Regions from separate parts of the Paenibacillus sp. F024 genome, predicted to be linked through region 2. Evidence: riboswitches for the same ligand, from Rfam matches in the RefSeq annotation. Region 2 holds a riboswitch; each other region holds the start of a gene.
What was found. Region 2 has a riboswitch for cyclic di-GMP ahead of ACZYR9_RS09915 (methyl-accepting chemotaxis protein). Riboswitches for the same ligand answer to the same signal wherever they lie in the genome.
Positions count from the first base shown of each region.

Region 1: it holds a riboswitch for cyclic di-GMP, as region 2 does, so the genes downstream of both, ACZYR9_RS08035 (methyl-accepting chemotaxis protein) here and ACZYR9_RS09915 (methyl-accepting chemotaxis protein) in region 2, are expected to answer to the same signal.
Region 3: it holds a riboswitch for cyclic di-GMP, as region 2 does, so the genes downstream of both, ACZYR9_RS18120 (GGDEF domain-containing protein) here and ACZYR9_RS09915 (methyl-accepting chemotaxis protein) in region 2, are expected to answer to the same signal.
Region 4: it holds a riboswitch for cyclic di-GMP, as region 2 does, so the genes downstream of both, ACZYR9_RS25890 (response regulator) here and ACZYR9_RS09915 (methyl-accepting chemotaxis protein) in region 2, are expected to answer to the same signal.

Region 1 covers NZ_JBVASZ010000005.1:147,175-150,304, forward strand. The annotation lists gene ACZYR9_RS08030 (chemotaxis protein CheW) at 1-10, opposite strand, end outside; gene ACZYR9_RS08035 (methyl-accepting chemotaxis protein) at 40-1,875, opposite strand; cyclic di-GMP riboswitch class I at 2,023-2,106, opposite strand; gene ACZYR9_RS08040 (helix-turn-helix transcriptional regulator) at 2,604-3,130, shown strand, end outside.
Region 2 covers NZ_JBVASZ010000007.1:109,841-112,970, forward strand. The annotation lists gene ACZYR9_RS09910 (iron-containing alcohol dehydrogenase) at 1-1,035, shown strand, start outside; cyclic di-GMP riboswitch class I at 1,370-1,461, shown strand; gene ACZYR9_RS09915 (methyl-accepting chemotaxis protein) at 1,609-3,130, shown strand, end outside.
Region 3 covers NZ_JBVASZ010000018.1:63,231-66,360, reverse strand. The annotation lists gene ACZYR9_RS18130 (transposase) at 1-89, shown strand, start outside; partial or broken gene ACZYR9_RS18125 (IS3 family transposase) at 23-925, shown strand; gene ACZYR9_RS18120 (GGDEF domain-containing protein) at 1,009-1,857, opposite strand; cyclic di-GMP riboswitch class I at 1,870-1,952, opposite strand; gene ACZYR9_RS18115 (helix-turn-helix domain-containing protein) at 2,184-2,459, shown strand; gene ACZYR9_RS18110 (hypothetical protein) at 2,515-2,793, opposite strand.
Region 4 covers NZ_JBVASZ010000053.1:10,661-13,790, forward strand. The annotation lists gene ACZYR9_RS25880 (class I SAM-dependent methyltransferase) at 1-510, shown strand, start outside; gene ACZYR9_RS25885 (urease accessory protein UreH domain-containing protein) at 695-1,438, shown strand; cyclic di-GMP riboswitch class I at 1,687-1,772, shown strand; gene ACZYR9_RS25890 (response regulator) at 1,865-2,578, shown strand; gene ACZYR9_RS25895 (hypothetical protein) at 2,818-3,130, shown strand, end outside.

The DNA.
Region 1 (3,130 bases), on a different contig from region 2:
TGAACTGCATCAATCTGACCTCATTTTTTCTAAAAATCGTTATTTAATTTTAAAGACAGAGACGGATTCATTCAAGCCTTCGGCAAGCTGTGCAAGCGACTGCGATGTAGCGGCCGTTTCCTCCGAAGCTGCGGCAGCCTCCTGGCTGGCAGACGAGATGTTTTCAATGGAATGCATAACCTCATTGGACTGGGCGGCCTGTTCTTCGCATGCAGCTGCAATTTCCCCCGCCTTGAGCTCGGTTTTGCTGATCATGTCAATAATTCGATCAAACGCCTTTCCTGTCTCCTCGGATTGGCTTACCCCATCGGAAACGGCCGTTACACTTCTATGGGTGTTTTCCTGCATGCCTTTGATGATCGCCGTAATTTGTTTGGTTGCCTCGCCGCTGCGCTCGGCCAGCTTGCGCACTTCATCGGCTACAACCGCAAATCCTCTTCCCTGCTCTCCGGCGCGCGCCGCCTCAATGGCTGCGTTAAGGGCAAGCAAATTGGTTTGATCCGAGATATCGTCAATGACTTCAATAATCTCTCCGATTTTATTCGAATCTTCCTCTAACCGTGTCATATGCAGATTGACCTGATTCATGCTGGAGATGGAATTTTTGACAATATTTCCTCCATCGTGGGCGATGGCCGTCGTTTGGGCTGCTAATTCCGCGGCCACTTCGGCATTGGCGGCAACCGAATTAATGGCTGCAGACAGCTCGCTGAATAATTCCTGCATATTTTGGGCGGATTGGGCTTGCGCCGAGACTCTGCCGGCAATTTCATCCGTCGTTGCGGAAATTTGCTCCGATGCGGCAGCCACATTATGGGATGAGCTTACGACTCCCCCGATCAAGTCCCGCAGATTATGAACCATATGGTTCACCGATGCGGCTAGCTGTCCCAATTCATCCTTGGAATGAACTGTGATTTCTTCCGTCAGATTTCCGGCGGCGATTTGTTCCGTCGTAAGCATCAATTGCTTCAAAGGAGCCGTAATCGAACGAACGATCCACAACGCTAACATTACACCAATGACAATAGCGATGGCAATAACGGCAATGGTGGTATAGAGAATGCGCTTCGTGGCGTTGGCAATTTCCGACATCTCAATGGCGCCGATAATCTTCCAGCCGGTCAATGGATTAGTGACAAATACCGCCTTGGTGTCCATCCCGTTAAACTGAAATTCCACGGTTCCGGAATCGGATGCGTAAAGCTCGGACACATACGGCTCCGTGTTATCCGTACCCGGTTCAATTGTAGGATTGGTTACGTACTTGCGGTCCCTGTCCAGTATAAACACATACCCGTTCTGGCCGACTTTAATACTGTTCACTTGTTTGGCAAGGTCGGTCAAAACCAGGCTGCCGCCGACAACTCCCGTTTCATCGTCACTGGTTTTCGAAGGGTTCACGGCGATTTGATTATTCGTTGCGGAGAGGAACGGATCACTTACGATAGCCTTCCCTTTATTCTCCGTAGCTGTAATAAACCACGGTCTGGTCCGCGGATCGTAGCCCTCTATGGTCCTGTCGGGAGAAAAGATCATCACTCCGGTATTTGTTCCGAAATATACGACTTCATACTGGGGATTAATCGCCTTATAGGGCTCCAGAATGGCTCTAACCCGCGGGCTGGCCGTTCCATCCACCATTTCGCCCTTGATCTGCTGCGCCAAAAAATCCATGTCGGATAAGCTTTTGGAAATGAGGCTGGTAATTTGATCGTTTGCAGAGTTCACGCTTTGACTTGCGCTTTGCATAATTTGGTCTTCCACCTGCTGCCGCGCTTCCAGATAAGAAAACCAGCCGACGACGCTGCACGGCAGGATTAATATGACTAGAAATGCTGCAATTAAACGGGTTTGAATACTCATTTTCAACATGGGTGCACTGCCTCCTGAACGTAATGATTTGCGGGTTGTTTCCAAGTGGTCCGAGAATCAGATGCTGTGCTTTTCCTCCTCGAATGGAATCTGAACAAAAAAAAGAAGCTGCCCTTGACGAGGTGACGGGGCAGATTCTTGGTCCCCATTGGCGGCCCGGCTGCCATAACATGATGCTGTAGGCCCGCAGCTTTGCGTCCCTGCCTTTCGACAGATTTGCCTTTTTCAATTGGTATTGTTAGAAAATTCGAAAACAGAAAATTACAAAATTCGATAAAATATTTTATATTCCGACAGGCATCTTTTTCCATATTACACACATCGGTGGAAGAGATCAAGTAAAGAAAAGGTTAAAATTTTATTATAATCAGTTATAGCAAGAGTCTTAAGTTCTATTTTAAAAGGAGGTTTATGGAAAGTATTGACCATGATCTAATTGCGAACGCATATTCGAGACAGCCTCATGTCACATGGGAATGATATCCTCTATTGGAAAGTAGTTATCTTGACTTTTCGGAGGGTATCGATGACCAATAAAACAGATAAAATTCAGATCGACATCTTAACCATTTTACTGCAGCTTGGGCTGAATACGGACATCATTCGTAACCTACCGCAAGAGCAGACTAACAACCGATGAAAATTGCGACCTAGGAAGGAAGTTCCCTTGTATTAGAAGAATAAGTAATATACAGGAAAATAGTACTAGATGATTAAGGGGGATGAGCATGATCGACAAAGTCATCCGCATGTTCACCATTATCAACGCCATTCAGGCAAATCCCGGCATTTCGGCATCCGATCTGGCACTCAAAAGTAATGTGAACATTAGAACGATATACCGGGACTTGGATACACTTAGCCTGATCGCCCCGGTTACCAATGACGGGCGGGGAACAGGCTACCGTTTTATGGGTAAATTTTTTCTTTATCCGCTCAATTTCACGGAGCAGGAGGCGCTTGTATTCTCGCTGCTGCCTTCCGTACTGGACAAAGATAAGCTCCCGCCCGGATTTGACACGGCTTACGATAAGGTCATGGCTACCCATTTAAAGGAGAAGTCCAGGCAAAACCGGTTGGTCGAAAACTTGGCCGATATCATCCAAATGGGGACGCCGGCGTATCGCAAAGAAAGCCCGAACTTTCTTCAACCGATCATTGAGGCGATTTTGGAACAGAAAACGATCGATACCATCTACCACACGCAGTACAGGGATGAAACCACCATACGGAAAATAGACCCTTATTATTTGGT
Region 2 (3,130 bases):
GTTCTTGCCCCGTTAAAAGCCAAGGGGTATGAAGTCGAGGTGTATGCGGATACCGTGCCTGAACCGCCATTGGAGGTCGGCGAAAAGCTGGTGGCCTACACGAAGGATGGCAAATTTGACATGGTGATCGGTATGGGCGGAGGCAGTGCGATGGATTTGGCCAAGCTGGCCGCCGTATTATCCGCGCATGAAGGACCCGTGGCCGATTATTTGAATTTGACCGGGACGAGGAAGGTGGAGAAAAAAGGGCTGCCTAAGATCCTGATTCCCACCACCTCCGGTACAGGCTCGGAAGTAACTAATATCTCCGTCCTTTCCCTGGAAAGCACTAAAGATGTGGTCGCTCACGATAACCTGCTGGCTGATGCGGCCATCGTAGATCCGGAGCTTACGGTTACGGTTCCTCCAAGGGTTACAGCGGCAACGGGAGTGGATGCGCTCACGCACGCCGTCGAAGCCTACGTTTCGGTGAATGCCAATCCGACTACGGATGGCCTGGCCCTGCAGGCGATTCGTTTAATCAGCCGCTCACTCCGGAAAGCGGTTGCCGACGGCAAGGATAAGCAGTCCCGGGTTGATATGAGCAACGGAAGCTATCTGGCGGGGCTTGCATTCTTCAATGCCGGGGTAGCGGGAGTACATGCGCTGGCGTATCCGATCGGCGGTCAATTCCATATCGCCCACGGGGAATCGAATGCCGTCCTGCTGCCGTACGTGATGGGATATATCCGCAAAAGCTGCACCAAACGAATGGCCGATATCTTGAACGCTCTGGGAGGAAACTCCGCATATCTGTCCGAGGAAGAAGCGTCTTATCGCTGCGTGGAGGAGCTGGAGCGCTTGGTCAAGGATGTGGGTATCCCGAACACATTGAGCGGGTTTAATATCCCGGAAAGCGCGCTCGACAGCTTGACGGAGGACGGAGCAAAGCAAAAACGCCTGCTGGCCCGCAGTCCTCTGCCGTTGGAGAAAGAAGATATCCGGAAAATCTACCGGGCCGCTTTTGACGGCGTGATCGTTGAGGCAGGCCGTTAGCGGGCTGCTTTCGGATGCTTTGAAAACGCTAATTGTAAAGATGGCTAAGAACATAGAGTTGGAATAAATTGAAATGGCTGCCCGAAGGGCAGCCATTTTTGATTTCTTGGATTTGTCAGAATCGATGGAATCTATGAAGAAAAATGAATAAAATGTTCAAAAATAAAACATGAAAGCCATTGATTGCCAAGATATCTCTTTATATAATGAGGATATATTGTTTCTAAATGAGACAGTGTTGCGATTTAATGCAAAAAAAAGGTGATGGAGGTATTCTTGATTATTTTAGCCGCGTTCCAACGAATGTAGGGGGCATATCTTAAAAAGGATAGAAAAGCGATAAAGGCATACTCATTGAAAGATGAGGGCGCAAAGCCGCGGGTCTAAGGAACGAAATCTTTGTTCTATGGCAGCCGGGTTACCGAATAAGCGCTGAGGGCGTCGCCAAGCACTTTTCGAGAAAGTGCTTTTTTTAATGCAGTGAGAGGAGATAGGATGATGAAACGTACTGTATGGCCATTTACCCGGTTTCAAAGCAATAAGCTGAGGATAAGCAAGAGGTCCTTGTCCTCGGTGAAAAACAGATTAATCTTTTCGTTTATTTTGGTCCTTGTCCTTCCGACCTTCGCTATCGCATTGGGTTCCTATTTTACGGCGAAAGATAGAGTGGACCAACAAATGATCCTTGCCGCGCAGACCAATGTCCAGCTGTTAAACGATGTGTTCAACGAATTTATTGTATCCAAGAAACAGGATGTGGCAGGGCTGGCGCAAAACCTGGAGGTGGCCGGCATGACGTCGCTGGATGGAGGAAATATCGGAGGCGACCCCCAAGTACGCAAACAATTGGAAGCTTATAAAGCGGTCCATCCGGAAATCGAGCAGGTTTATGTAGGAACAGAAACGGGACTGTTCATGAATGCTCCCGATTCGTTTAAGAACCCCCCGGATTACGATCCGAGGAAAAGACCGTGGTATCAGCAGGCCATGGCGAATAAGGGTCAGGCTGTTATCACTTCACCCTACATATCGAGGTCGTCGAATCAGCTGGTTGTCACCGTTGCTCAGGCCAACAAAGACGGTCTTGGGGTATCCGCGATCAATGTGAGTATTGAAAAGCTTGCCGAAATTACCCGCAGTGTGAAGATCGGTAAGGAAGGGTATGTCTATATTCTGGACAAGGATAGCAAAATGATGGTTCATCCGACCGTTGAGCCGGGTACCGATCTTAGCGGCGATGCAATTAACTCCAAGCTGTACGAAGCGGAATCAGGATATTTTTCGTATATGTACGAAAATGATGCCAAGAAGATGGCTTTTGTGACCAATCCCGAGACCGGCTGGAAAATCGCCGGCACGATGTTTCAGCAAGAGGTCTCCAACGAAGCGGCGCCTATTTTAAAGAATACCTTGTTTGTCCTGCTCGTCTCGTTTATCCTAGGCGGGTTGCTGCTTTATTGGATCCTTAAATCCATTATCAAGCCGTTGCAGCAAATCAATTATGTTTCCCAAAAAATCAGCGAGGGAGACCTGACGGAACAAATCATGGTTTCCCGGGACGATGAATTAGGTCAATTAGGAAAGAGCTTTAACGAAATGTCGAGCTCTTTACGTTCGATTTTGTACCAGGTAAGCGAAAATGCGATCCAGCTATCGGCTTCCGCCGAGCAGCTCTCATCCAGCTCGGAAGTCAGCGCCGAGGCAAGCGAGCAAATTGCCGTAAAAATGCAGGAAGCCGCTGTCGGGACCGATCAGCAGGTAAGGAGCACCGAAGGAACCCGACAAGCCATGAACGAAATGGAAAGCCAGGTAGAACGGATATCCGGCAATGCAGCCAAGATGTCCTTGTCGGCGATGCATGCCAAGGATAGGGCGGCGGAAGGCAATGATGCGATTCAGCGGGCCGTTGACCAAATGCAATCGATTGGTGCGGGCGTTAATCATTTGGCTCAAGTCATTCAGGGCCTCGGAGAGCGATCCTCTGAAATCGTAAAGATCATTGATGTCATTACAGGGATTTCCAAGCAAACGAATCTGCTCGCGCTTAATGCGGCAATAGAAGCGGCCAGAGCAGGGGAGCACGGCAGGGGCTTTG
Region 3 (3,130 bases), on a different contig from region 2:
ACCTGAAAGCGCAGGTAGACTACTTAAAAAAGCGGTATCCAAATCTGGTAAAGGAGGCCAATTCGAGCAGCAAGATCACTACCAGCTAATCGAAGAATTACGTAGTGTACATGGTGTTACCCGTCTGTTGCATATCGCGAACATACCTAGAGCCAGCTATTACAAATGGCGTACAACCCGTGCCTTACGCTTAGAAAAACAAGATCAGGATCAGGAGTTAAAAGAGCATATGATGGCCATACACGCGAGCCATCCCTATTTCGGATACCCTCGCATGATGAACGCCTTATGGGAGGCTGGATACTGTGTTAACCACAAGAAAGTATGGCGATTGATGAGGGAACTATCCATACAGTCCGTAATTCGGAAGAAACGACAACGCTTCAGCTACAAGCCTTCCGTCATATATCCGAACCGACTGCAGCATCAGTTCCATGCGATAGGTCCTCAGCAGAAGTTAGTCACCGACATCACCTATATCTCAGATGGTACGCGTTTCTATTACCTGTCCGCCATTCAGGACTTGTTTAACAATGAGATTGTAGCCTGGAAATTATCTGAGCGCAATGATGTGCAACTCGTGCTGGATACGATCGAGAAGTGGACAAGAAAAAGAGACGTTGGTGGGGCCGTGCTCCATTCGGACCAGGGCTTCCAGTACACGTCTCAAGCGTACAACAAACGATTAGAAGCACTCAGCGTCAAAGGCAGCCACTCTCGCAAAGCAACCTGCCTGGATAACGCATGCATCGAATCCTTCTTCTCGCATCTCAAAACAGAGAAGTTGTATCTCCACCAGTTTAAGTCAGAAGCAGAAATACATCAAGCCATCGAAGATTATATTTACTTCTATAACTATCAGCGATTTCAAGCAAAACTTAAACAGCGAGCGCCGATTGAGTATCGGCACGCGCTGGCGGCATAGCTTTTTTCTTATGTCTACTTGACAGGGGTATGATCAATTTCGCCGGATTTTTATTATTAATTGATTATACGTATTCAAGTGCCCTATGTTACCCCAACTATAGAGTCTTTAGCGACCATAACTCTATTTCTCCCTGACTCTTTAGCGAGATACAAGGCTTTGTCCACACTTTCAAGAAACTCGTTTAGACTCAATCCATAAACATACTCAGCGATCCCGACACTAATAGTTACTTGAATCCGATTTTGATTATATATAAAATCAATTCTTTCTACTGCTTTTCGGATACGTTCGGCAAGTTGTAACCCTTCAGATAAAGAACAACTCGGAGAAATGATGATGAACTCTTCACCGCCAACCCTAATGAATACATCCGATTTGCGGAGAATTTCTTTTAGTTTCTGCCCCATTCGCTTCAGAATGATATCCCCCGCTCCATGACCGTATGTATCATTGATACTCTTAAAATGATCAATATCAAACATGATCATTGTCAAAGGCTGACCTTGACGTTCCGCTAAAGGAATCGCCTTGTCCATATACATCTCCAAGTATCTTCGATTATGGATTTTCGTAAGTGCATCGGTAAACGCTAATTTCTCCAACTCCGAAATGAGTTTGAGTGACCTTTTTCGCAGGAACAAAAATAAGGTGAAGATTGCCCACATTGCGATCCATATTATTACCAACCTAAATAATAGCTCACTCGAGAGATTACTTTCTTGAGCAATGTATTTTGTAATCAACGTAGTAACTACTATCGTTGCTCCAACAATCAAGGATATCAACCATTTGGGATACAAGTATCCCACCCCGAGTGCAGGGATTAATAACAGCATCCACAACGTATCCATTGGTATGTAGACATTTACGATAATTACAACCATATATGAAATGATGATAAATAAGAGCATATACTTACGATTAATCAATGATATCTCCCTCTCTGTAGCCCTGCAATCAGTGCAATTTGCCTTTGATCAGCGGCTTGAACCCCTGCCTCTCGACAATTGTGCCATTCTCGTCCTCAACCTGGATTTATTCTCCCTATAACGTTGCCTTTATAGCAAAATAAGCATTCCAAGTCCATAACTTAGATGCTCTTGAAAGTTACCGATTGCATGAGTGTTAGATGTGACAAGCTTGAAAACTGTCGCCTAGGAAATATTGGGATGTATAATATTTCCTTTTTGTTGAATACTTTATCTGTATTTCACATTTTAGCACATTGATAATGGGAATGAAAGGAGCTTTTCAATTGGATTATGACCCTCTCATTATTAAACAAATCATCGGAAAAACCGTAAAGGCTATTCGAATAAAGCAAGGATTAAGTCAGGAAGATCTCGCTTTTGAATGCAATGTGGATCGTTCATACATTTCCATGATTGAAGTTGGTCGGAATGAGCCATCAGTCAGCAAAATATTTGAAATCTGCAAAGGTTTAAAAATCAAACCCTCCTACTTCTTCACTATTGTGGAGACTGAGTATGAAAATCTCAATAATGATCGCACCAAATGGAAATCGCATTGAAGGGAATTTATTCCCCGACAATGCGATTTCTTCTTACCTATTCCGTCAGATCAACTTAGAGGTTATTGAGTTTCCGCAATAAATGCATACCATCCTTCAGACCTGCGAAGTATATCCATTCTTTTTCAAGTGTACTCCGATGGTTAAGAATGTCCTCCAATTCGAGAATAAGATCCAAATGAGTTTGTGACAATTCATCCTTAAGCAACGTTTTAATTTCTTTCTGCCTAAATCGGAATTGTTCAACCTCCATTTGACTTCCAGCTTCCTTAGCAACTTCAATAAAGCGTTGATCAAAAGCTGGTCTTAACCATTCTGGACCGATATGATGCATATTTAACCCTCCTTTCCTTCAGAATGTACCGATGTTACAGCGACAGGAGGGGTATCTCAAGTAATTATTGGAACTCTTCTATGTTTATAGTTTTACTTTCCAGATTCTTAAATCTCCATCTCCAACAGTTCCTTGAACCAAATTGCATACGGCATCCTCACCAATGGAGCTCTAGAGAGAGTAGTATTGTTGATGTCATCGGTTGAGGGTGCAACCCCCAACTCGCCATCATCGGAATATTTCGAGATGATTTTACTGTCGGAACAATCGTACGTATATCTCCTCGCTATCGCTTTCAATCTGGTCGAATACGACCTCCATTCGCGATAAATACGTC
Region 4 (3,130 bases), on a different contig from region 2:
CTTCTTTCTAAGGCGAAAGGAAAAGTGCTGGAAATTGGCTCAGGTACGGGTATTAACTTTTTGTACTATGAGTTTGCAGATCAAGTCATTGCAATAGAGCCAGATCCAATGATGTTGGAGCAATCCCTAATTAAAGCACGTGAAGCTACAGTTCCGATCGAAGTGGTACCGGGAGATGCCCAAAATCTACCGTATCCAACCAATTCGTTCGATTCAATCGTTGGAACACTAGTATTATGTACGATACCTGACCCGGCGAAAGCTCTGGCCGAAATCCATAGAGTATGCAAGCCTGAAGGAACGATTTTAATTTTTGAACACGTAAGGTTAAATCATCTGGTCCTTGGTAAAATACAAGACTGGTTAACGCCCGTTTGGAAACGATTATGTGTTGGTTGTCATTTAAACCGCAATACACTTGAAACCGTTGAACAAGCAGGTTTCAGAGTGGTGCAAACGACGTCGATGTGTAGGGAACTGTTCCTAGTAATTGAAGCAAGAATAAAATAAATTGGAAATGTGAGACTGCGGTGAACGATAAAGCGGCAGTTATTCTGGAAATAAAATAGACTGCTTTTATGTATCCGCGAAACACTACGTTATGTAGTTTATAATAGATGCTTGTCAAGGTTCGATGTGTGATGAAAGCATAACTGCCAAATCTATTTAACGGATTTTGGGGGGTGAATAGTTAATGTACTCCTTTTTTAGTAAAATTAGCGCCTTCCTTAGCGAACCATTCGTTAACGCGGCGAACACTGATATCGCCTTTCTTGCGGCGCTGTTTCTCGGTTTTGTTGGTTCGGTTGCTCCTTGTCAAATGTCAGCGAACGTTGCGGCTATTACTTACTTTGGGCAGCGTCAAGCGCAAGCAAGGTTGTCGTGGCCCGAAACGTTCATGTATTTATTAGGGAAGATGATTGTATTCAGTATTTTCGGTGCTTTGTTTTGGTTTTTCGGTCAAAAGATATCCACTGACATGATCCCTTTATATTCTTTTGCAAGAAAGCTGCTTGGGCCGTTATTGATTTTAATCGGATTGTTTTTGCTTGGCTGGATTCGGCTTCCTTTTCAACTTGGGGCTCGAGTGGCAGGATTTTTTGAAAAATTGGCCGATCGAACCGGAGGAAGGAGCGGAGCCTTTCTAATGGGGATTGCATTTTCGCTAGGATTTTGTCCAACAATGTTTGTTTTGTTCTTCGGTTCGCTTATGCCTTTGGCATTGCAATCAACATATGGCGTAGTGTTGCCATCTGTTTTTGCAATCGGTACCGCAATGCCGTTTTTACTAATTGCCGGGTTTGCTGTAGGTTTCGGGTTAGATCGAGTCATTGTTAAGCGTGCCAAAAGGTGGGGGTTGTGGATACAAAAACTTGCGGGTGTGTTATTTATAGTGCTGGGCATAAGCGATACCTTGACATATTGGACTCTAATGTAAATCATGGGAGGTGCCAACGGAAAAATAATGCAGAGTGAGAGCCACGAGTAGTTGATTAGACCTATTGTGTGATCAAGAAATTTTTCGCGAACTTACAATTTGTGACGCTTCTATAGTTTATCCTGTATCATTCGATATGAAATGATATAGAATCGACAAATATCAACACATTTAAACACGTGGGACTTAGGGCGGTGCCAGAAAAATAAAAATTATGGTATTATAAGGCTATGATTTGGAAGAAATAATAGGAAAAATGGCAAACCAGATCGAAAGGCTGGGACGCAAAGCCACGGGTCTTCTGCACTATTGCAATGATCGCCGGGTTACCCTCACAAATCTCACATCTACGAAAAACTAGACACGGCCGTTTGAGGGTACGTGTCTTTTTGTCGTGATTCTAGAATGAATACGAGGTGATGATATATGGAGGAGCGTGTACGCTATGCTGCAAAAGTTGAAGAAGTCATGCGCTGGCAAGAAAGCAGGATACAAGTATTGCTGGTGGACAGCGACCCCGTATGGCAACAACGGTTGACGGCGTTGATCGATGCTGAGCCGGATATGAGTATATCTCATATTGCAACAAACAAAGAATCGGCTATTCGAGCCAGTATGCAATTGGATTTAGACGTAATGATTCATGACCCGGTGTTACATTCGTCGCAACAGGATGGATTGGATACAATTGCCGAAGTGTTGAAGATCAAATCACTGCCAATCATTATCTTGACTTCACTCTACCAGCCCGAGATCATTGTGGATGCAATGCTGGCCGGAGCGATCAATTATATTACCAAGATCAATTATGTGGATGTCGCAAGTGCCGTCAGGGAAGCGTATCAAGGGCAATCCTCCCTTCACGCCGATGTTGCATCCATCATCCGTAATGAAATTGGACTTGTTAAGCGAAGGGAATTGCATCGAATGCTGACTCCTACTGAAAAAGAAATCTTGCAGTTGATCGGTTGGGGCTATACACAACCGGTAGTTAGAGAATTGCTCGGAATCACGTCTAACACAATGAAGACGCATGTTCGCAATATCATTCGCAAATTCGACGTATCTTCCATTCGCGAAGCAGCGGAAAAAGCGAAACGTAGGGGCTTGTACGATCAACTAGATCGCATCACCTGTTAGCGATTCGTTTCCGATTCGAGCCGTTTCGCGATGGTTTGACAACCAATGATCTGTTGGTATGAGGGAAAAATCACCCTCCTCTTTCGAATGTATTATTGGTAAAATGTGGACAAATGCAGGTATCTACAGAGGAATTTTATTACCAAGTTTGTAGGAGGTGAGAATCAAAAATTGACTTAAGTTGCGAAAAATGGCATCCTTACTGCTTCCTCCACTTTACTAGAGAAGGGACGATGATAATGAAAACGGAGCGTGAACAACCTATAATCATGACGATTAACAGGCAGGCTGGCGGAACAATTTCAGGCAGCATGCACAGCAAGGAGGGAATTGTGATGACGCTGACCCAGCACCCCGTCCCCTATGAGAAAGTAGAATTATGGCTGAAGTCTTACAAGGACTGGAAGGCGAGACTGAAGTACATGCAGTCAGAACTGTCCTACATCCCTGAATTAACGCGTACGCTACAAATGGTTGCGGCTCACAGCAGCGGCAGAAAACAGGAAACGGTTTTACGGACGGTTATACGACGTATCGAAATCACCGAACATG